Regions from separate parts of the Psychrobacillus sp. FSL K6-2843 genome, predicted to be linked through region 2. Evidence: a T-box and tRNA genes for the amino acid it is inferred to sense, from the RefSeq annotation. Region 2 holds a T-box; the other holds one or more tRNA genes.

Region 1 (10,131 bases), 1.0 Mb from region 2:
AACAAAGTCATTACGTCCAATGCCGGAAAAATTTCATGGCTTAAAAGATGTGGAACAACGCTATCGCCAACGCTATTTAGATTTAATGACTAGCGAGGAAAGCAAAAATACATTTATCACTAGAAGTCGAATCATTCAATCGATGCGTCGTTACTTAGATAGCCAGGGCTACTTAGAAGTAGAAACACCATTGTTACATACTGTAGCAGGAGGGGCAGCAGCTCGTCCGTTTATTACGCATCATAATGCGTTAGATATGGAGCTTTACTTACGTATTGCAATCGAATTACATTTAAAACGCCTAATTGTAGGTGGACTGGAAAAGGTATACGAAATAGGTCGTGTGTTCCGTAACGAAGGTGTATCTACTCGACATAACCCAGAGTTTACAATGATTGAGTTATATGAGGCGTATGCTGATTATAAAGATATTATGAACCTGACAGAGAACATGGTAGCGCATGTAGCGCAGGAAGTTCTAGGTTCTTCTACCGTTAAATATGGAGACGATGAGATTAACTTAGCGCCTGGCTGGAGACGTTGGCATATGGCTGATGCGGTTAAAGAGACAACTGGAGTTGATTTCTGGAAAGAGATGACGAAAGAGGATGCTCATGCATTGGCTAAAGAACATGGTGTAGATGTGAAACCTTCTATGGAAGTAGGTCATGTGTTAAATGAATTCTTTGAGCAAAAAGTAGAAGAGACTTTAGTTCAACCAACATTTATCTATGGTCATCCAGTAGAGGTTTCTCCGCTTGCGAAGAAAAATCCAGAAGATGGACGCTTTACTGATCGCTTTGAGTTGTTTATAGTTCGTCGTGAGCATGCTAATGCGTTCACGGAGTTGAACGATCCTATCGATCAACGTCAACGCTTTGAAGCGCAATTAGAAGAAAAAGCTGCTGGAAATGATGAAGCACATGAAATGGATGAGGATTTCTTAGAAGCTTTAGAATATGGAATGCCACCTACAGGAGGACTAGGAATCGGGATAGATCGTTTGGTGATGTTATTAACAAATTCTCCATCTATTCGCGATGTCCTATTATTCCCTACAATGCGTCATAGAGATTAAAAGGAACAAGGAAAGAGATACTACCATTGGTAGTATCTCTTTTAATTTATATCACTATATATAGTGCGCCGAAAGTTTTATTTATTTTTTTGTATAAAACCCTTGTAATAGGTGCACACATGGTGGTATAGTAATCAAGTTCTCATTTTTACTTCGAATTTCACGAAAAACAATTTAAAAAAAGTTGTTGACATTGAAAAGTAGATTTGGTATGATATTAAAGTCGCCAAAACGAAATGGCGCAATGAACATTGAAAACTGAACATGCAAAACGTTAAGAAATATAGCTTGATAGACTAGTTCTTCAAGCAAAAGAAATGACATCATTTAATGATGATGCCAGCAAAACAAAATGAGCTTTTTAAGTTCTCTATTATGGAGAGTTTGATCCTGGCTCAGGACGAACGCTGGCGGCGTGCCTAATACATGCAAGTCGAGCGGATGATGAAGAAGCTTGCTTCTTCTGATTTAGCGGCGGACGGGTGAGTAACACGTGGGCAACCTGCCCTGTAGATTGGGATAACTCCGGGAAACCGGGGCTAATACCGAATAATCCATTTCCTCACATGGGGAGATGTTAAAAGACGGTTTCGGCTGTCACTACAGGATGGGCCCGCGGCGCATTAGCTAGTTGGTGAGGTAACGGCTCACCAAGGCGACGATGCGTAGCCGACCTGAGAGGGTGATCGGCCACACTGGGACTGAGACACGGCCCAGACTCCTACGGGAGGCAGCAGTAGGGAATCTTCCACAATGGACGAAAGTCTGATGGAGCAACGCCGCGTGAGTGAAGAAGGTTTTCGGATCGTAAAACTCTGTTGTGAGGGAAGAACAAGTACGAGAGTAACTGCTCGTACCTTGACGGTACCTCATTAGAAAGCCACGGCTAACTACGTGCCAGCAGCCGCGGTAATACGTAGGTGGCAAGCGTTGTCCGGAATTATTGGGCGTAAAGCGCGCGCAGGCGGTCCTTTAAGTCTGATGTGAAAGCCCACGGCTCAACCGTGGAGGGTCATTGGAAACTGGGGGACTTGAGTGCAGAAGAGGAAAGCGGAATTCCAAGTGTAGCGGTGAAATGCGTAGAGATTTGGAGGAACACCAGTGGCGAAGGCGGCTTTCTGGTCTGTAACTGACGCTGAGGCGCGAAAGCGTGGGGAGCAAACAGGATTAGATACCCTGGTAGTCCACGCCGTAAACGATGAGTGCTAAGTGTTAGGGGGTTTCCGCCCCTTAGTGCTGCAGCTAACGCATTAAGCACTCCGCCTGGGGAGTACGGTCGCAAGACTGAAACTCAAAGGAATTGACGGGGGCCCGCACAAGCGGTGGAGCATGTGGTTTAATTCGAAGCAACGCGAAGAACCTTACCAGGTCTTGACATCCCGCTGACCGGCCTAGAGATAGGCTTTTCCCTTCGGGGACAGCGGTGACAGGTGGTGCATGGTTGTCGTCAGCTCGTGTCGTGAGATGTTGGGTTAAGTCCCGCAACGAGCGCAACCCTTGATCTTAGTTGCCAGCATTCAGTTGGGCACTCTAAGGTGACTGCCGGTGATAAACCGGAGGAAGGTGGGGATGACGTCAAATCATCATGCCCCTTATGACCTGGGCTACACACGTGCTACAATGGACGGTACAGAGGGTCGCAACCCCGCGAGGGTGAGCTAATCCCATAAAACCGTTCTCAGTTCGGATTGTAGGCTGCAACTCGCCTACATGAAGCCGGAATCGCTAGTAATCGTGGATCAGCATGCCACGGTGAATACGTTCCCGGGCCTTGTACACACCGCCCGTCACACCACGAGAGTTTGTAACACCCGAAGTCGGTGGGGTAACCCTTTTGGGAGCCAGCCGCCGAAGGTGGGACAGATGATTGGGGTGAAGTCGTAACAAGGTAGCCGTATCGGAAGGTGCGGCTGGATCACCTCCTTTCTAAGGATATATTCGGAATACAGATCTTTATCTGTATCTTAACGTTTTGCAGTTCAGTTTTGAGTGTTCATTTTTATGATGAGCATTTAAATTGTTCTTTGAAAACTGGATAAAACGACATCAAAAAAGAAACAAACGCAAGATATTCAAATTGTGATCACTTACGTGATTGCAAGTGTAGTACTTTTAACTTTTAGGTTAAGTTAATAAGGGCGCACGGTGGATGCCTTGGCACTAGGAGTCGACGAAGGACGGCACTAACACCGATATGCTTCGGGGAGCTGTAAGTGAGCTTCGATCCGGAGATTTCCGAATGGGGAAACCCACTGCCCGTAATGGGGCAGTACATTTGCGTGAATACATAGCGCATCTGAGACACACCCAGGGAACTGAAACATCTAAGTACCTGGAGGAAGAGAAAGAAAATTCGATTCCCTGAGTAGCGGCGAGCGAAACGGGAAGAGCCCAAACCAAGAGGCTTGCCTCTTGGGGTTGTAGGACACTCTATACGGAGTTACAAAAGAATGAGTTAGATGAAGCGACCTGGAAAGGTCCGCAGGATAGGGTAAAAGCCCCGTAGTCCAAAATTCATTCCCTCCAGAGTGTATCCTGAGTACGGCGGAACACGTGAAATTCCGTCGGAATCCGGGAGGACCATCTCCCAAGGCTAAATACTACCTAGTGACCGATAGTGAACCAGTACCGTGAGGGAAAGGTGAAAAGCACCCCGGAAGGGGAGTGAAATAGACCCTGAAACCGTGTGCCTACAAATAGTCAAAGCCCGTTAACGGGTGATGGCGTGCCTTTTGTAGAATGAACCGGCGAGTTACGATTACATGCGAGGTTAAGTTGAGAAGACGGAGCCGCAGCGAAAGCGAGTCTGAATAGGGCGAATGAGTATGTGGTCGTAGACCCGAAACCAGGTGATCTACCCATGTCCAGGATGAAGGTAAGGTAACACTTACTGGAGGTCCGAACCCACGCACGTTGAAAAGTGCGGGGATGAGGTGTGGGTAGCGGAGAAATTCCAATCGAACCTGGAGATAGCTGGTTCTCTCCGAAATAGCTTTAGGGCTAGCCTCAAACGTTAGAATCTTGGAGGTAGAGCACTGTTTGGACTAGGGGCCCATCCCGGGTTACCGAATTCAGACAAACTCCGAATGCCAATGATTTATGTTTGGGAGTCAGACTGCGAGTGATAAGATCCGTAGTCAAGAGGGAAACAGCCCAGACCACCAGCTAAGGTCCCAAAGTATTTGTTAAGTGGAAAAGGATGTGGCGTTGCTTAGACAACCAGGATGTTGGCTTAGAAGCAGCCATCATTTAAAGAGTGCGTAATAGCTCACTGGTCGAGTGACGCTGCGCCGAAAATGTATCGGGGCTAAACAAATCACCGAAGCTGTGGATTGATACCTTTGGTATCAGTGGTAGGAGAGCGTTCTAAGGGCGTTGAAGTCAGACCGGAAGGACTGGTGGAGCGCTTAGAAGTGAGAATGCCGGTATGAGTAGCGAAAGATGGGTGAGAATCCCATCCACCGTATGACTAAGGTTTCCTGAGGAAGGCTCGTCCGCTCAGGGTTAGTCGGGACCTAAGTCGAGGCCGATAGGCGTAGACGATGGACAACAGGTTGATATTCCTGTACCACCACCCCACCGTTTGAGTGATGGGGGGACGCAGTAGGATAGGGTAAGCGTGCTGTTGGTTATGCACGTCCAAGCAGTGAGGTGTGAGTGTAGGCAAATCCGCACTCTGTAACATTGAGCTGTGATGGCGAGGACTTAGTCCGAAGTTCCTGATTTCACACTGCCAAGAAAAGCCTCTAACGAGGTGGGAGGTGCCCGTACCGCAAACCGACACAGGTAGTCGAGGAGAGAATCCTAAGGTGAGCGAGAGAACTCTCGTTAAGGAACTCGGCAAAATGACCCCGTAACTTCGGGAGAAGGGGTGCTCTTTTGGGTGTATAGCCTAGAAGAGCCGCAGTGAATAGGCCCAGGCGACTGTTTAGCAAAAACACAGGTCTCTGCAAAACCGTAAGGTGAAGTATAGGGGCTGACGCCTGCCCGGTGCTGGAAGGTTAAGAGGAGTGCTTAGCGCAAGCGAAGGTGCGAATTGAAGCCCCAGTAAACGGCGGCCGTAACTATAACGGTCCTAAGGTAGCGAAATTCCTTGTCGGGTAAGTTCCGACCCGCACGAAAGGCGTAACGATCTGGGCACTGTCTCAACGAGAGACTCGGTGAAATTATAGTACCTGTGAAGATGCAGGTTACCCGCGACAGGACGGAAAGACCCCGTGGAGCTTTACTGTAGCTTGATATTGAATTTTGGTGCAACTTGTACAGGATAGGTAGGAGCCTTAGAGCCCGGAGCGCCAGCTTCGGAGGAGGCGTCGGTGGGATACTACCCTGGTTGTATTGAAATTCTAACCCATACCCGTAACCCGGGTAGGAGACAGTGTCAGGCGGGCAGTTTGACTGGGGCGGTCGCCTCCTAAAGTGTAACGGAGGCGCCCAAAGGTTCCCTCAGAATGGTTGGAAATCATTCGAAGAGTGTAAAGGCAGAAGGGAGCTTGACTGCGAGACCTACAAGTCGAGCAGGGTCGAAAGACGGGCTTAGTGATCCGGTGGTTCCGCATGGAAGGGCCATCGCTCAACGGATAAAAGCTACCCCGGGGATAACAGGCTTATCTCCCCCAAGAGTCCACATCGACGGGGAGGTTTGGCACCTCGATGTCGGCTCATCGCATCCTGGGGCTGTAGTCGGTCCCAAGGGTTGGGCTGTTCGCCCATTAAAGCGGTACGCGAGCTGGGTTCAGAACGTCGTGAGACAGTTCGGTCCCTATCCGTCGTGGGCGTAGGAAATTTGAGAGGAGCTGTCCTTAGTACGAGAGGACCGGGATGGACACACCGCTGGTGTACCAGTTGTTCTGCCAAGGGCATCGCTGGGTAGCTATGTGTGGACGGGATAAGTGCTGAAAGCATCTAAGCACGAAGCCCCCCTCAAGATGAGATTTCCCATTACGCAAGTAAGTAAGATCCCTCAAAGACGATGAGGTAGATAGGTTCGGGGTGGAAGCGTGGCGACACGTGCAGCTGACGAATACTAATCGATCGAGGACTTAACCAAATTGTTTGTTTCTAATGATGTCAGTTTATTCAGTTTTGAAAGAATAATATTTTTTTGATAATAAGGCTTGTAAAACTCTACAAACTTGTTATAATAGAACTTGTCTTTCAATTAAATTATTCAAGTCTAGTGATGATGGCGAAGAGGTCACACCCGTTCCCATACCGAACACGGAAGTTAAGCTCTTCAGCGCCGATGGTAGTTGGGGGTCTCCCCCTGCAAGAGTAGGACGTCGCTGGGCTTGTAATAAGAAATTAATATTACCCAGGAGGATTAGCTCAGCTGGGAGAGCATCTGCCTTACAAGCAGAGGGTCGGCGGTTCGAGCCCGTCATCCTCCACCATAACTTTACTCCTGCCGGAGTAGCTCAACTGGTAGAGCAACTGACTTGTAATCAGTAGGTTGAGGGTTCAAGTCCTTTCTCCGGCACCATTTTTCGAGCCATTAGCTCAGTTGGTAGAGCATCTGACTTTTAATCAGAGGGTCGTAGGTTCGAATCCTACATGGCTCATTCACTTTTTGTGAAATAAATATGCGGGTGTGGCGGAACTGGCAGACGCACTAGACTTAGGATCTAGCGCCGCAAGGCGTGGGGGTTCGACTCCCTTCACCCGCACCATTTAACTTAATAACCGAGCGGAAGTAGTTCAGTGGTAGAACACCACCTTGCCAAGGTGGGGGTCGCGAGTTCGAACCTCGTCTTCCGCTCCAAAGATTCATCAAAGTGCCGGGGTGGCGGAACTGGCAGACGCACAGGACTTAAAATCCTGCGGTAGGTGACTACCGTACCGGTTCGATTCCGGTCCTCGGCACCACTTTTATGAAACATTAGCGCCCGTAGCTCAATTGGATAGAGCGTCTGACTACGGATCAGAAGGTTGTGGGTTCGACTCCTGCCGGGCGCGCCATATATACGGGAAGTAGCTCAGCTTGGTAGAGCACTTGGTTTGGGACCAAGGGGTCGCAGGTTCGAATCCTGTCTTCCCGACCAGTTATTTATAATATTGGGGCCTTAGCTCAGCTGGGAGAGCGCCTGCCTTGCACGCAGGAGGTCAGCGGTTCGATCCCGCTAGGCTCCACCATGAACATTGAAAACTGAACATGCAAAACGTTAAGACATATAGCATCAAACAACTTCGGTTGTATTGACGCAAAACAATTTTTGACATCATTTAATGATGATGCCAGCAAAACAAAATGAGCTTTTTAAGTTCTCTATTATGGAGAGTTTGATCCTGGCTCAGGACGAACGCTGGCGGCGTGCCTAATACATGCAAGTCGAGCGAATGATGAAGAAGCTTGCTTCTTCTGATTTAGCGGCGGACGGGTGAGTAACACGTGGGCAACCTGCCCTGTAGATTGGGATAACTCCGGGAAACCGGGGCTAATACCGAATAATCCATTACCTCACATGAGGAAATGTTAAAAGACGGTCTCGGCTGTCACTACAGGATGGGCCCGCGGCGCATTAGCTAGTTGGTGAGGTAACGGCTCACCAAGGCGACGATGCGTAGCCGACCTGAGAGGGTGATCGGCCACACTGGGACTGAGACACGGCCCAGACTCCTACGGGAGGCAGCAGTAGGGAATCTTCCACAATGGACGAAAGTCTGATGGAGCAACGCCGCGTGAGTGAAGAAGGTTTTCGGATCGTAAAACTCTGTTGTGAGGGAAGAACAAGTACGAGAGTAACTGCTCGTACCTTGACGGTACCTCATTAGAAAGCCACGGCTAACTACGTGCCAGCAGCCGCGGTAATACGTAGGTGGCAAGCGTTGTCCGGAATTATTGGGCGTAAAGCGCGCGCAGGCGGTCCTTTAAGTCTGATGTGAAAGCCCACGGCTCAACCGTGGAGGGTCATTGGAAACTGGGGGACTTGAGTGCAGAAGAGGAAAGCGGAATTCCAAGTGTAGCGGTGAAATGCGTAGAGATTTGGAGGAACACCAGTGGCGAAGGCGGCTTTCTGGTCTGTAACTGACGCTGAGGCGCGAAAGCGTGGGGAGCAAACAGGATTAGATACCCTGGTAGTCCACGCCGTAAACGATGAGTGCTAAGTGTTAGGGGGTTTCCGCCCCTTAGTGCTGCAGCTAACGCATTAAGCACTCCGCCTGGGGAGTACGGTCGCAAGACTGAAACTCAAAGGAATTGACGGGGGCCCGCACAAGCGGTGGAGCATGTGGTTTAATTCGAAGCAACGCGAAGAACCTTACCAGGTCTTGACATCCCGCTGACCGGCCTAGAGATAGGCTTTTCCCTTCGGGGACAGCGGTGACAGGTGGTGCATGGTTGTCGTCAGCTCGTGTCGTGAGATGTTGGGTTAAGTCCCGCAACGAGCGCAACCCTTGATCTTAGTTGCCAGCATTCAGTTGGGCACTCTAAGGTGACTGCCGGTGATAAACCGGAGGAAGGTGGGGATGACGTCAAATCATCATGCCCCTTATGACCTGGGCTACACACGTGCTACAATGGACGGTACAGAGGGTCGCAACCCCGCGAGGGTGAGCTAATCCCATAAAACCGTTCTCAGTTCGGATTGTAGGCTGCAACTCGCCTACATGAAGCCGGAATCGCTAGTAATCGTGGATCAGCATGCCACGGTGAATACGTTCCCGGGCCTTGTACACACCGCCCGTCACACCACGAGAGTTTGTAACACCCGAAGTCGGTGGGGTAACCCTTTTGGGAGCCAGCCGCCGAAGGTGGGACAGATGATTGGGGTGAAGTCGTAACAAGGTAGCCGTATCGGAAGGTGCGGCTGGATCACCTCCTTTCTAAGGATATATTCGGAATACAGATCTTTATCTGTATCTTAACGTTTTGCAGTTCAGTTTTGAATGTTCATGTATATTAACATATAATAGATATGGAAATTCAAAGAGGGCCTATAGCTCAGCTGGTTAGAGCGCACGCCTGATAAGCGTGAGGTCGATGGTTCGAGTCCATTTAGGCCCACCATACCTTTTTTTATTTCGGGGCCTTAGCTCAGCTGGGAGAGCGCCTGCCTTGCACGCAGGAGGTCAGCGGTTCGATCCCGCTAGGCTCCACCAACGAAATAATTTTGTTCTTTGAAAACTGGATAAAACGACATCAAAAAAAGAAACAAACGCAAGATATTCAAATTGTGATCACTTACGTGATCGCAAGTGTAGTACTTTTAACTTTTAGGTTAAGTTAATAAGGGCGCACGGTGGATGCCTTGGCACTAGGAGTCGACGAAGGACGGCACTAACACCGATATGCTTCGGGGAGCTGTAAGTGAGCTTCGATCCGGAGATTTCCGAATGGGGAAACCCACTGCCCGTAATGGGGCAGTACATTTGCGTGAATACATAGCGCATCTGAGACACACCCAGGGAACTGAAACATCTAAGTACCTGGAGGAAGAGAAAGAAAATTCGATTCCCTGAGTAGCGGCGAGCGAAACGGGAAGAGCCCAAACCAAGAGGCTTGCCTCTTGGGGTTGTAGGACACTCTATACGGAGTTACAAAAGAATGAGTTAGATGAAGCGACCTGGAAAGGTCCGCAGGATAGGGTAAAAGCCCCGTAGTCCAAAATTCATTCCCTCCAGAGTGTATCCTGAGTACGGCGGAACACGTGAAATTCCGTCGGAATCCGGGAGGACCATCTCCCAAGGCTAAATACTACCTAGTGACCGATAGTGAACCAGTACCGTGAGGGAAAGGTGAAAAGCACCCCGGAAGGGGAGTGAAATAGACCCTGAAACCGTGTGCCTACAAATAGTCAAAGCCCGTTAACGGGTGATGGCGTGCCTTTTGTAGAATGAACCGGCGAGTTACGATTACATGCGAGGTTAAGTTGAGAAGACGGAGCCGCAGCGAAAGCGAGTCTGAATAGGGCGAATGAGTATGTGGTCGTAGACCCGAAACCAGGTGATCTACCCATGTCCAGGATGAAGGTAAGGTAACACTTACTGGAGGTCCGAACCCACGCACGTTGAAAAGTGCGGGGATGAGGTGTGGGTAGCGGAGAAATTCCAATCGA
Region 2 (10,131 bases):
CTATTGCCTTTGATGAAGAAAAATATGCTTAACATAAATCCTTGGTAAGGTGAGACTCCTTGCCAAGGCATAGCAGGAGGTCATTACAATTTAAATGATGGCAAACCAATGACCATTTACCATTTACTTTGTGACTAATGACTAATGACTAACCATCGCAATGGCAATCAACCCACAATTAATTAGTGTTTTACCCGACCTTCTGCTATGAAAAACGCTCCTCTCCATATATTTGGAGGGAGCGTTTTTACTTGGTTAATTTTCAAATAGCTGTGTTTGTTCTCCGTCTATGACAAGGGACCATTCCCCTTTTTCTGGAATTGTAATATTTCCATGATAATGATAAATTGTTCCTTGATTATCATAAGGGGCATTGGGATCTAGTTGAAATATACTTTCTTGCTCTATTATTCCTTTTGAATTCATCAGCTGTACCTCTATACTTTGTTCCTCACCACTGCGGTTTTCTATGATTAGTTCATGAGTCTTTCCAACTGGGATTTCTATTGGTGCATCTAAAAGGATATAATTTTCGGTTTTTGGTAAGGGCGGAAGAACCTCAATTCTAAATGCCTCGAACAAATTCTCCTCTACGTAAAAGGAAAGCTGCCATTCTCCCTCTCCCGTAAAAGCCGGGAAACTTGTTAAAATGTGAGCATCTTCACTATATAAACCAGCGCTTAATACTCCCTCTGATAATAGAAGAGTCTCTCCGTAAATGTTCATAGCCTCCACTTTATATTCCTTCCCTACTAACGATTCAGGATTACCCCAATAGTAGAGCATGAGTTTAGCAACTCGACGAGTGTCCTCTGCCACGAAATTCTCAGGACCAAGGATGCCAATTTTTCCATCCAGCCCTATTACGTTTTGATCTCGATCAGGTAAAGTAAAAGAAATAGCTAATGGTGCGTCTAATGTAACCGTTTTTTGAGATTTATTATTTAGTTCATATATTTTCCCCTGATATTCCATAGTGAACTTGATTTCTTCGCTTGCCTCTAATAATTTTTGTATTTCCACTTCCGAATAATTTGCGTACAGTGATTCAAAAGCTACCGTATAATGGTATCCGTCCTCGCTCGGGGTGGAACTATAGCTTACTGAATTTCCAATACCATATCCATCCTTTAAGAAGAGGTGTGGGTTAGCAGCTCGAAACTCTACAGAATTCCACACATCGATTGGTATAAGCTTCTTAGATTTCAAAAATACTTTTACTCTTACTCCATGCAATGTCTCCTTCAATGAATCCATTGTGACCTCCGAGCTTTTAATGCCGGCTATTTCGAGCTTAAAGCTTTTTAAAAAATTCTGTTCCTCCATTGAACCGAGACCTAATCTCGACTCTTGAGTTATCTCTGATTTATACATAGGACTTGCTAAATAAGCAACCATTAAAAGACAAGCTGCTGCTACAAATACAGATAGCGGTTTTAGAAATTTTAAACGATTTGGTTTTGCAGCACTGCGAATACTATGGATAACTTTTCTTTTATCCTCTTGAGTAAGAGAATACTTCGGAAGGTTTCTAAGCTGTTCCTCTAAATCATCGTGTTCTCGCTTCATACTCAAATCCCTCCGTTTCTAGAATGCTCTTCAGTTTCTTGAGCGATCGATGATAAAGAACATTCACATGGTTTTCATTTGCCCCTAGTATTTCTCCTACTTGTTTAGAGGTCATTTCAAGTATTGCTTTTAAAATTATTACCTCTTTGTTTTTTGCTGGCAATCTATTAATTGCTATATAAAGTTCACGATTCATCTCACCAAGCAAAATAGTATGGTCTAGATTTTCTGTTTGTTTTTCATCTCGTAGTAAGTATTTTATCCGATTCCAAATATTTTTTTTTCTAGCCCGATCAATGACGAGATTTTTGGCAATCGTTATTAACCATGTTTTCGGATGTGACCCTTCTCTAAAATGGGCAATCTTTTTCATTCCACGAAGAAAAGTTTCCTGTACAAGATCCTGTACATCCATTGACCCTGTATAGTAAATGAGGAAACTGGTTACATCTCGCTCATATAACTCAAACCACTCCTCGATTAGCTGCCTTTCCAAGTGATCCCCCCTATCTCTCTACTATTTAATTAGACGATCTATTTTACTTAATCTTACAAGATTTTTGAAAATAAAAAAATCAGCCATTGAATAAACAATGACTGATTTGTACTTTCTTATTTGGTTAATAGGATCTTCCGAACCAAACTGTGTATTTCGATTCTTTTCCACAGTTAATACAAGTTGATTTCTCAGCTGGTGGATTGAATGGAATATTGCGTGTTGTGAATTTCGTTTCTTCTTTTACATGCTCTTCACAAGCATCGTCTCCACACCATCCTGCAAGGATCCATCCTGGGATTTCTCCTTTTTCTGCAGAGTCGTCTAAATGTTGTTTTAGCTGATCCATGGAATCTACATGAGTATGAGAGTTTGCATCACGGAATGCACGTGCTTTTTCTAAAAGACGAGTTTGCATTGTATTTAGCTCTTCTTCTACGCGCTCAACGATGCCATTAATATCAACGGATTCTTTTTCATCTAAATCACGTGCCTTCATAAGCACTTGACTGTTTTCTAAATCACGTGGTCCTAGCTCAACTCGAACTGGTACACCTTTTAGTTCCCACTCGTTAAATTTATATCCAGGTGATTGATCAGAGTCATCTAATCGAACACGGATACCTTTTGCTTTTAAAGCAGCAAAAATTTCATCTAATTTTTCAATAATTGCTGGGTTCTTTTTCCATGGACCTACAGGTATTAATACAACTTGAGTTGGTGCAATACGTGGTGGCAATACAAGACCTTGCTCATCACCGTGTACCATTATCACAGAGCCTATTAATCGAGTAGAAGTTCCCCAAGATGTTGTATGCACATGTTGGTGTTTGTTTTCTTTGTTCAAATATTTAATATCAAATGCTTCGGCAAATTTAGTGCCAAGATAATGAGATGTACCTGCTTGAACCGCTTTTCCATCCTTCATCATTGCCTCGATAGAAAACGTATCTACAGCCCCTGCAAAGCGCTCTGAAGGAGTTTTTTGCCCGTCATATACCGGAATGGCCAATAGACCCTCCACTACCTCTTTATAAATATTTAGCATTTGCATTGTTTCTTGACGAGCTTCTTCTTCGTCCACATGAGCGGTGTGACCCTCCTGCCATAAAAATTCAGAAGTGCGTATGAAAGGAAGTGTTTTCTTTTCCCAACGGAACACGTTAGCCCATTGGTTGATCAATACAGGTAGATCACGGTAGCTCTTGATCCAATCAGAATACAGATGACCGATCATTGTTTCGGAAGTTGGACGAAGCGCTAAACGTTCCTCCAGCTTTTCGCCTGCTGCCTCTGTTACCCATGGAAGCTCTGGAGAAAAACCTTCAATATGATCCTTTTCCTTTTGGAAAAAAGATTCAGGAATTAGCATTGGGAAATACGCATTGCGGTGTCCCGTTTCTTTAAAGCGTTTGTTCATTTCTGCTTGGATATGCTCCCAGATTTCGTACCCGTCTGGTTTAAATGCGATACATCCACGCACTGGTGTGTAATCCATTAAGTCAGCTTTTTGGATTGTGTCAATATACCATTTAGTAAAATCGTTTTGTTGTTGATTAGTCATGATAATTCCCTCCTTAAAATATAAAAAGCACAAAGCTGTCCTTGGAAAAGGACGTCCTTGTGCTTGAATAGACGTGGTACCACCTTAGTTTAGCTTAAAATAATTTAAGCCCTCTAAACGTTTGGTAACGAAAACGAATCGGTTATGTTTGCATAACATCTCAGTGGTAGGTTTCAACAAGAAGTGGTGATATAGCTCTCAGCAATTGCTATATTTTCTGTCTCACAATTCTTATTTACTTGTTCACATCACAGATTATATATTATTAATAATATACCAAAATCAAAGCTTTAATACAATGCACTTCTTTTTAACCAAAAATTTAAACTATCAGAAGATAAAAAATACATTATACTTATCTTATAACAAAGTAAAAATACATTGGGGGAAATTAAATGAACCATTTAAAAAATTCCTATGACAAGTGTACTTATCGATTAGCTGGTCATGGAAAACGAGAAGTTTCTGTTTTACAAGATGCATTGAAGGACATTTCTGGAGAACAGCTAAGTGATATATATGGCGAGGGGCATATTATCGAAGATTTCCAAAATAAAATGGCTAAATTACTAGGCAAAAGCACAGCTGCATTTTTCCCTAGCGGTACAATGGCCCAACAAATCGCTTTACGCATATGGTGCGATGAGAAAAAATTGAATAAGGTTGCATATCATCCCTTATCCCATTTAGAAATTCATGAAATGGATGGATTAAAGGAAATACACCATATCAAGACTATTTTAATAGCTGACAAAGATAGAGTCATAGAGTTAGAGGATGTGGTAAATCTTGAAGAGGACATTGCCTGTCTGTTATTGGAACTTCCCCAAAGAGAAATCGGAGGCCAACTTCCTAGTTTTGAAACATTAAAACAGATTTCCGCTTATTGTCGTGAAAAGTCTATTATGCTTCATTTGGACGGTGCACGTCTTCTAGAAGTGCTGCCTTTTTACAAAAAAACTGCTGCGGAAGTTTGCGACCTTTTTGACAGTGTCTATATGTCCTTTTATAAAGGAATTGGCGGGATTGCAGGAGCAGTACTAGCCGGTGATAAGGATTTCATAGAGAAATCTAAAGTCTGGAGAAAACGTTATGGTGGAACGCTCATAAGCTTATATCCTTATATTCTATCAGCTGACTATTATTTTGATAAACGAGCAAATAATATGGAACAATATTATAACAGTGCAATGGAGCTCGCAAAGCTATTTAATGACTGTAAGGATATTTATACAATTCCAGAGGTACCAGTTTCAAATATGTTTCATGTGCATTTTAAGCGTAACCAAGAAGAAATAGCATCTATCTTGGCGAAAGTACAGTTAGCTAACCATATAGGGATTACAAGCTATCTAAGCAAGCAAGATGGGGATAGCTGTACTTTTGAACTTAGTATCGGAGATTCTTGCTTAGAAATCCCTAAGAATCTAATAGACAAATTATTCGATAGCTTAAGAGAAGAAATGAAATAATATAAAAAGCTCTCAACGCTTAGTTGAGAGTTCTTTATTGTTGCTGTTGAAATTGCTCTGTTTTTAGTTCTTCATATATATGGTTTGCCTTGCTTTCAGCTTCTATTTTTGAAGTTGCATGTACCTCGATAATTTTTCCTTCAATAATAAAATTGTATGTTTTAATCATTTTAAATTCCTCACTTTCATGTTTATCGCGTCTAGATATGTTATTCCCTATTTTAGAAAAATAAAACTTCCTAATTATGTTATTTCATATTTATACTCATATTAAGGTTGAATGACTACTACTGAAGAATTTGTATTTAAAAGAAGCATCAGAAAAAAAGTGGCTCCATACTTAAGAGCCACCCAACAATTCTATAACCCATTCCTTTACATCCACAAGACGATTAGAAGGGGGTCTTTCTGTCTCACCAACAATCACCAAGGGAACAACAGAATCTACCCGGTGGAGTGACCCATGCGCTCCTCCACCTGCATGATCGTGACTATGTTTTTCAATAAATTCGTAAGATGGCTTTGCATCTACTATAATAACTTTGCCTTCTTGCGAGTGAAGCGCTCCGTGTAGCCTTGCTAACGCATCAGGATACGTGTGATAGAGTATAGTTCCATGCTCATCCGGTTTTATATCTAAAATAGACATATCCCCATCCAACTGCCACGACTGCTTATATTCATCAATATAAGGTCCGTTTGGTGAAAAGGTGAATTCTTTATCACTTGCGCTCACGACATGATTCGTTTGCTGATCACTCCATGCAATAAAACCAATTCGCTCATCCTTTTTGAGAATATCTACTACCTCAGTAAAAGGAATCTGTTCATCCTGCAAATAAATATAGGCCATTCGTTCATTGATTGCGATTGCCAACTGCACATTTTCTTTTCCACGTTCCCAGAATGTGTAACCCTTCAACAAGTCATTTAAATCGATTAAACCCATTTCCTTCTTTTCCTTGACTGATGATTGTCCACTATCACCAAGGACAATCCAGGTTACCTCTTGAATGGCCTCTTCCCAAGATCTAAAACTACCGAACATTTCCTGGATCGCTTGATCAGCCTTTTCAATCGCTGTACTATCAGTAGGACCGTTTTTGTGTATGGAAGCATCAGCATCCGGAAGATAAGCGAGCGTAAACGGAGGAAGCTTCTTTTGTTCAATTAAGTACGTCATCTCATTTACGGTAAAATCATTATTAACACCCATTCGTTTCCAGCTGTATTTATATTTGTCGTTCTCTGGATTATATTGAGATAAGGCACCGAGCGACAAAATCATTGGACCATTCACCTCTAGTTCTTTTGGCAATAAATCTGCAAAAGAAAGAAGCTTAGGGACATTTAATTTTTGGGGAATGCTTCCCCTATATAAGAGACCATTGATGGAAGCAGATTGCATTTTGGCGTTCGCAAGTTCTTCGTGAATCGTAAAAACATCTTTACTTAGATGCGATTCATTCAGGTGAATAACACTATCCGCTGCCACATGCTTTATCCCGTTATCCCACATTTCCCTTATACCACTCCCATAGCTAATCATACGATTCTCATCCTTTTTAAACCATATCAATCCTGGTAGTTTATGTCGGTCTGCATATGTTCCCGTCAACAAGGTGCTATCAATCGTAACTGACATAGTTGGATAAGAGCTAATAAACTCTGGATAAAAATCACCGTTCTTTGTTAAAAATGAGAAAGCAGGTGCCTTCCCCTCTTTCAGTGCCTCTTGTAGCGGCTCAGTCATTAATGAATCGACAACAATAAGAACCACCGGCTTTTTGGAGGCTGCTATCTTTACTTCATTAAGCTTTTTTGTCGGAGACATAGAAATACTCAATACAAGGCCTCCGCATATAACAAGCAATAAAGCTAATATGATGAGTATTGTTTTCTTCACTGTAGTCACCTATCTTCCATTCGTAGCTTTAGTATGGTGATTTACAAATGAATACATGCTTGTTTATTGTTAAAAACTCATGTTTAGTCAGAAAGTATGTAAGAATATTCATCGACATCCATTTATATATATCAAACATAAAAAGAAAACACCTTCACCGGTTGATTTATCTTTATAAGAATCAAAATTGTTCATCTGCTTCAACTATCTTTTTCTCCATCACCGCCATTGCTTTGCTCACCTTCTTTTTCGTTTTTTGTGCTTTCCCCGGGCTATCTTCCTTTTCACCCAAAGCTCTGATAAAAAATGCGGTTGGCAACAAAAGACCGATGGCTGCTTGTATAAGTGCAAAGAATCGCGCCTTTCCGACAGGTACCAAGTCCCCATAACCTACTGATAATATGGTGACTCCACTGAAATAGAGATAATCCAAAAAATTCTCTCCTCCATCTTTCCCCTCTTCAGTGCTAACTCTTACTACATCCCCTTCCATGGACAATAAATAATAAAGAACAGCAAATCCAAAGGTAATGCCAAGCATAGTAAAAAATAGTTTTTGGAATAAAGTTGACTGAAAATAACTTTTCTTATACTTACGACCTGAAAAGAAATAGTATAAGTTTGTTACCATAAATAAAATCGTCAATCCCATTAGTATCGTGGAAAACATGCATCTATCCCTCTCCTATCGTCTCTCTAGTTCATTCAGTTTTAGTTGTATGAATTCCTCGATAATGAATATAATTAATGTCGATATGACTATCTTGTCAATCGAATATAAAATATATACAAATTAATTAATATAGGAAACGGAATAGAGATATATTCTCAATTCATGGATTAAGACATTTGCATGCTAGTGTACATATGTATAATAAAGTATTAATTTAGTAAGTAAGTGATCGTATAGGACATAAAGACATTGAAATGACTCTCAAGGGATTATTCTAATGAAATAAAAGAACTGAGGATAGAAGATGAGAAAGCTTATGACGTCTGTGTAAAACATAAGTAAAAAAATTAAAATCAATGGAAACTATTAAAAAATAATCATGAATGAGAATATAAAAAAAGCTTACAAAAGCTGCGGTAACAGCATTCATAAGCTTTAGTCAAAATATCAAATTGGATGTGATATTTCATAATAGATACCGGTGGTCGGGGTCGAACCGACACATCCGAAGATACGGGATTTTGAGTCCCGCGCGTCTGCCAATTCCGCCACACCGGCATAATGAAGGCAGTAAATACTTTTTAAAAATTGGAGGCGGCAACCGGATTTGAACCGGTGATAAAGGTGTTGCAGACCTGTGCCTTACCACTTGGCTATGCCGCCTTAATTTGGAGCGGAAGACGAGGTTCGAACTCGCGACCCCCACCTTGGCAAGGTGGTGTTCTACCACTGAACTACTTCCGCAAAAAACTGGGGTACCTGGATTCGAACCAGGGCATGACGGAATCAAAATCCGTTGCCTTACCGCTTGGCTATACCCCAATGGGGCGACCGATGGGAATTGAACCCACGAATGCCGGAATCACAATCCGGTGCGTTAACCACTTCGCCACGACCGCCACAGAATAAAAAAAAGAGCTAACTAAAAGGAATATGGGGCGACTGATGGGAATTGAACCCACGAATGCCGGAATCACAATCCGGTGCGTTAACCACTTCGCCACAACCGCCATTATTCAAAGTTAACTTATTATTTGGCAGGGGCAGTAGGAATCGAACCCACATCAAAGGTTTTGGAGACCTCTATTCTACCGTTAAACTATGCCCCTATTAAAAACTGGTGGAGGGGGACGGATTCGAACCGCCGAACCCTAAGGAGCGGATTTACAGTCCGCCGCGTTTAGCCACTTCGCTACCCCTCCACTGGTGAGTGGTGCCGGAAAGAGGACTTGAACCCCCAACCTACTGATTACAAGTCAGTTGCTCTACCAATTGAGCTATTCCGGCATAATGGTGGCTCAGGACGGAATCGAACCGCCGACACAAGGATTTTCAGTCCTTTGCTCTACCGACTGAGCTACTGAGCCACATATGTATTTTAAAGATAAATGGCGGTCCCGACCGGGATCGAACCGGCGATCTCCTGCGTGACAGGCAGGCATGTTAACCGCTACACCACGGGACCATTTGGTTGCGGGGACAGGATTTGAACCTGTGACCTTCGGGTTATGAGCCCGACGAGCTACCGAACTGCTCCACCCCGCGACAATAAGAAAGTGTTGAAATTTAAATCAACTACGCAATTAGTGAATTTTACGTCTTCCACGCTACGCTTGCGTCGACGTTAATCGCTTTCTTCGTGAAACGATTTGCTCCACCCCGCGACAATAATATATGTTGAAAATTTATAATGGTGGAGGATGACGGGCTCGAACCGCCGACCCTCTGCTTGTAAGGCAGATGCTCTCCCAGCTGAGCTAATCCTCCATAATGCTGGTTTTAATTTAAATGGTGACCCCTACGGGATTCGAACCCGTGTTACCGCCGTGAAAGGGCGGTGTCTTAACCGCTTGACCAAGGGGCCATTATATTATGTAAAGAAGAAATCTATCTGGCGGAGAGCAAGGGATTTGAACCCTTGAGACAGTGTTACCCGTCTACACGATTTCCAATCGTGCTCCTTCGGCCACTCGGACAGCTCTCCTAGAAATGGCTCCGAAGGTAGGACTCGAACCTACGACCGATCGGTTAACAGCCGATTGCTCTACCACTGAGCTACTTCGGAATGATATCGCCTAGCGACGTCCTACTCTTGCAGGGGGAGACCCCCAACTACCATCGGCGCTGAAGAGCTTAACTTCCGTGTTCGGTATGGGAACGGGTGTGACCTCTTCGCCATCATCACTAGACTTGAATAATTACTGAAAGACATTTTCTATTATAACAAGTCTGTAGATTATTACAAGTGTTATTTTAATAAAAATTTATTCTTTCAAAACTGAATAAACTGACATCTTAGAAACAAACAATTTGGTTAAGTCCTCGATCGATTAGTATTCGTCAGCTGCACGTGTCGCCACGCTTCCACCCCGAACCTATCTACCTCATCGTCTTTGAGGGATCTTACTTACTTGCGTAATGGGAAATCTCATCTTGAGGGGGGCTTCGTGC

What was found. A T-box is a leader RNA that pairs with one kind of tRNA and senses whether it is charged. The one in region 2 lies ahead of proS (proline--tRNA ligase), so its partner is inferred to be a tRNA-Pro.
Region 1: it has a tRNA-Pro gene. The T-box ahead of proS (proline--tRNA ligase) is inferred to sense a tRNA for this amino acid. The anticodon was not compared.

What each region holds. Positions count from the first base shown of each region.
Region 1 is NZ_CP152021.1:90,979-101,109, forward strand. It holds gene lysS (lysine--tRNA ligase) at 1-1,078, shown strand, start outside; rRNA gene MKY94_RS00465 (16S ribosomal RNA) at 1,451-3,004, shown strand; rRNA gene MKY94_RS00470 (23S ribosomal RNA) at 3,201-6,128, shown strand; rRNA gene rrf (5S ribosomal RNA) at 6,254-6,369, shown strand; tRNA gene MKY94_RS00480 (tRNA-Val) at 6,396-6,471, shown strand; tRNA gene MKY94_RS00485 (tRNA-Thr) at 6,485-6,560, shown strand; tRNA gene MKY94_RS00490 (tRNA-Lys) at 6,567-6,639, shown strand; tRNA gene MKY94_RS00495 (tRNA-Leu) at 6,663-6,747, shown strand; tRNA gene MKY94_RS00500 (tRNA-Gly) at 6,765-6,839, shown strand; tRNA gene MKY94_RS00505 (tRNA-Leu) at 6,855-6,943, shown strand; tRNA gene MKY94_RS00510 (tRNA-Arg) at 6,960-7,036, shown strand; tRNA gene MKY94_RS00515 (tRNA-Pro) at 7,043-7,119, shown strand; tRNA gene MKY94_RS00520 (tRNA-Ala) at 7,135-7,210, shown strand; rRNA gene MKY94_RS00525 (16S ribosomal RNA) at 7,346-8,899, shown strand; tRNA gene MKY94_RS00530 (tRNA-Ile) at 9,007-9,083, shown strand; tRNA gene MKY94_RS00535 (tRNA-Ala) at 9,100-9,175, shown strand; rRNA gene MKY94_RS00540 (23S ribosomal RNA) at 9,293-10,131, shown strand, end outside.
Region 2 is NZ_CP152021.1:3,199,066-3,209,196, forward strand. It holds gene MKY94_RS16210 (hypothetical protein) at 1-32, shown strand, start outside; gene MKY94_RS16215 (hypothetical protein) at 256-1,569, opposite strand; gene MKY94_RS16220 (RNA polymerase sigma factor) at 1,550-2,065, opposite strand; gene proS (proline--tRNA ligase) at 2,190-3,629, opposite strand; T-box leader at 3,674-3,890, opposite strand; gene MKY94_RS16230 (aminotransferase class I/II-fold pyridoxal phosphate-dependent enzyme) at 4,025-5,101, shown strand; gene MKY94_RS16235 (hypothetical protein) at 5,136-5,270, opposite strand; gene MKY94_RS16240 (alkaline phosphatase family protein) at 5,442-7,007, opposite strand; gene MKY94_RS16245 (potassium channel family protein) at 7,189-7,653, opposite strand; tRNA gene MKY94_RS16250 (tRNA-Leu) at 8,157-8,238, opposite strand; tRNA gene MKY94_RS16255 (tRNA-Cys) at 8,270-8,343, opposite strand; tRNA gene MKY94_RS16260 (tRNA-Gly) at 8,350-8,424, opposite strand; tRNA gene MKY94_RS16265 (tRNA-Gln) at 8,431-8,502, opposite strand; tRNA gene MKY94_RS16270 (tRNA-His) at 8,504-8,579, opposite strand; tRNA gene MKY94_RS16275 (tRNA-His) at 8,615-8,690, opposite strand; tRNA gene MKY94_RS16280 (tRNA-Trp) at 8,716-8,789, opposite strand; tRNA gene MKY94_RS16285 (tRNA-Tyr) at 8,799-8,882, opposite strand; tRNA gene MKY94_RS16290 (tRNA-Thr) at 8,892-8,967, opposite strand; tRNA gene MKY94_RS16295 (tRNA-Phe) at 8,972-9,047, opposite strand; tRNA gene MKY94_RS16300 (tRNA-Asp) at 9,070-9,145, opposite strand; tRNA gene MKY94_RS16305 (tRNA-Met) at 9,149-9,225, opposite strand; tRNA gene MKY94_RS16310 (tRNA-Val) at 9,372-9,447, opposite strand; tRNA gene MKY94_RS16315 (tRNA-Glu) at 9,470-9,544, opposite strand; tRNA gene MKY94_RS16320 (tRNA-Ser) at 9,573-9,664, opposite strand; tRNA gene MKY94_RS16325 (tRNA-Asn) at 9,671-9,745, opposite strand; rRNA gene rrf (5S ribosomal RNA) at 9,754-9,869, opposite strand; rRNA gene MKY94_RS16335 (23S ribosomal RNA) at 9,991-10,131, opposite strand, start outside.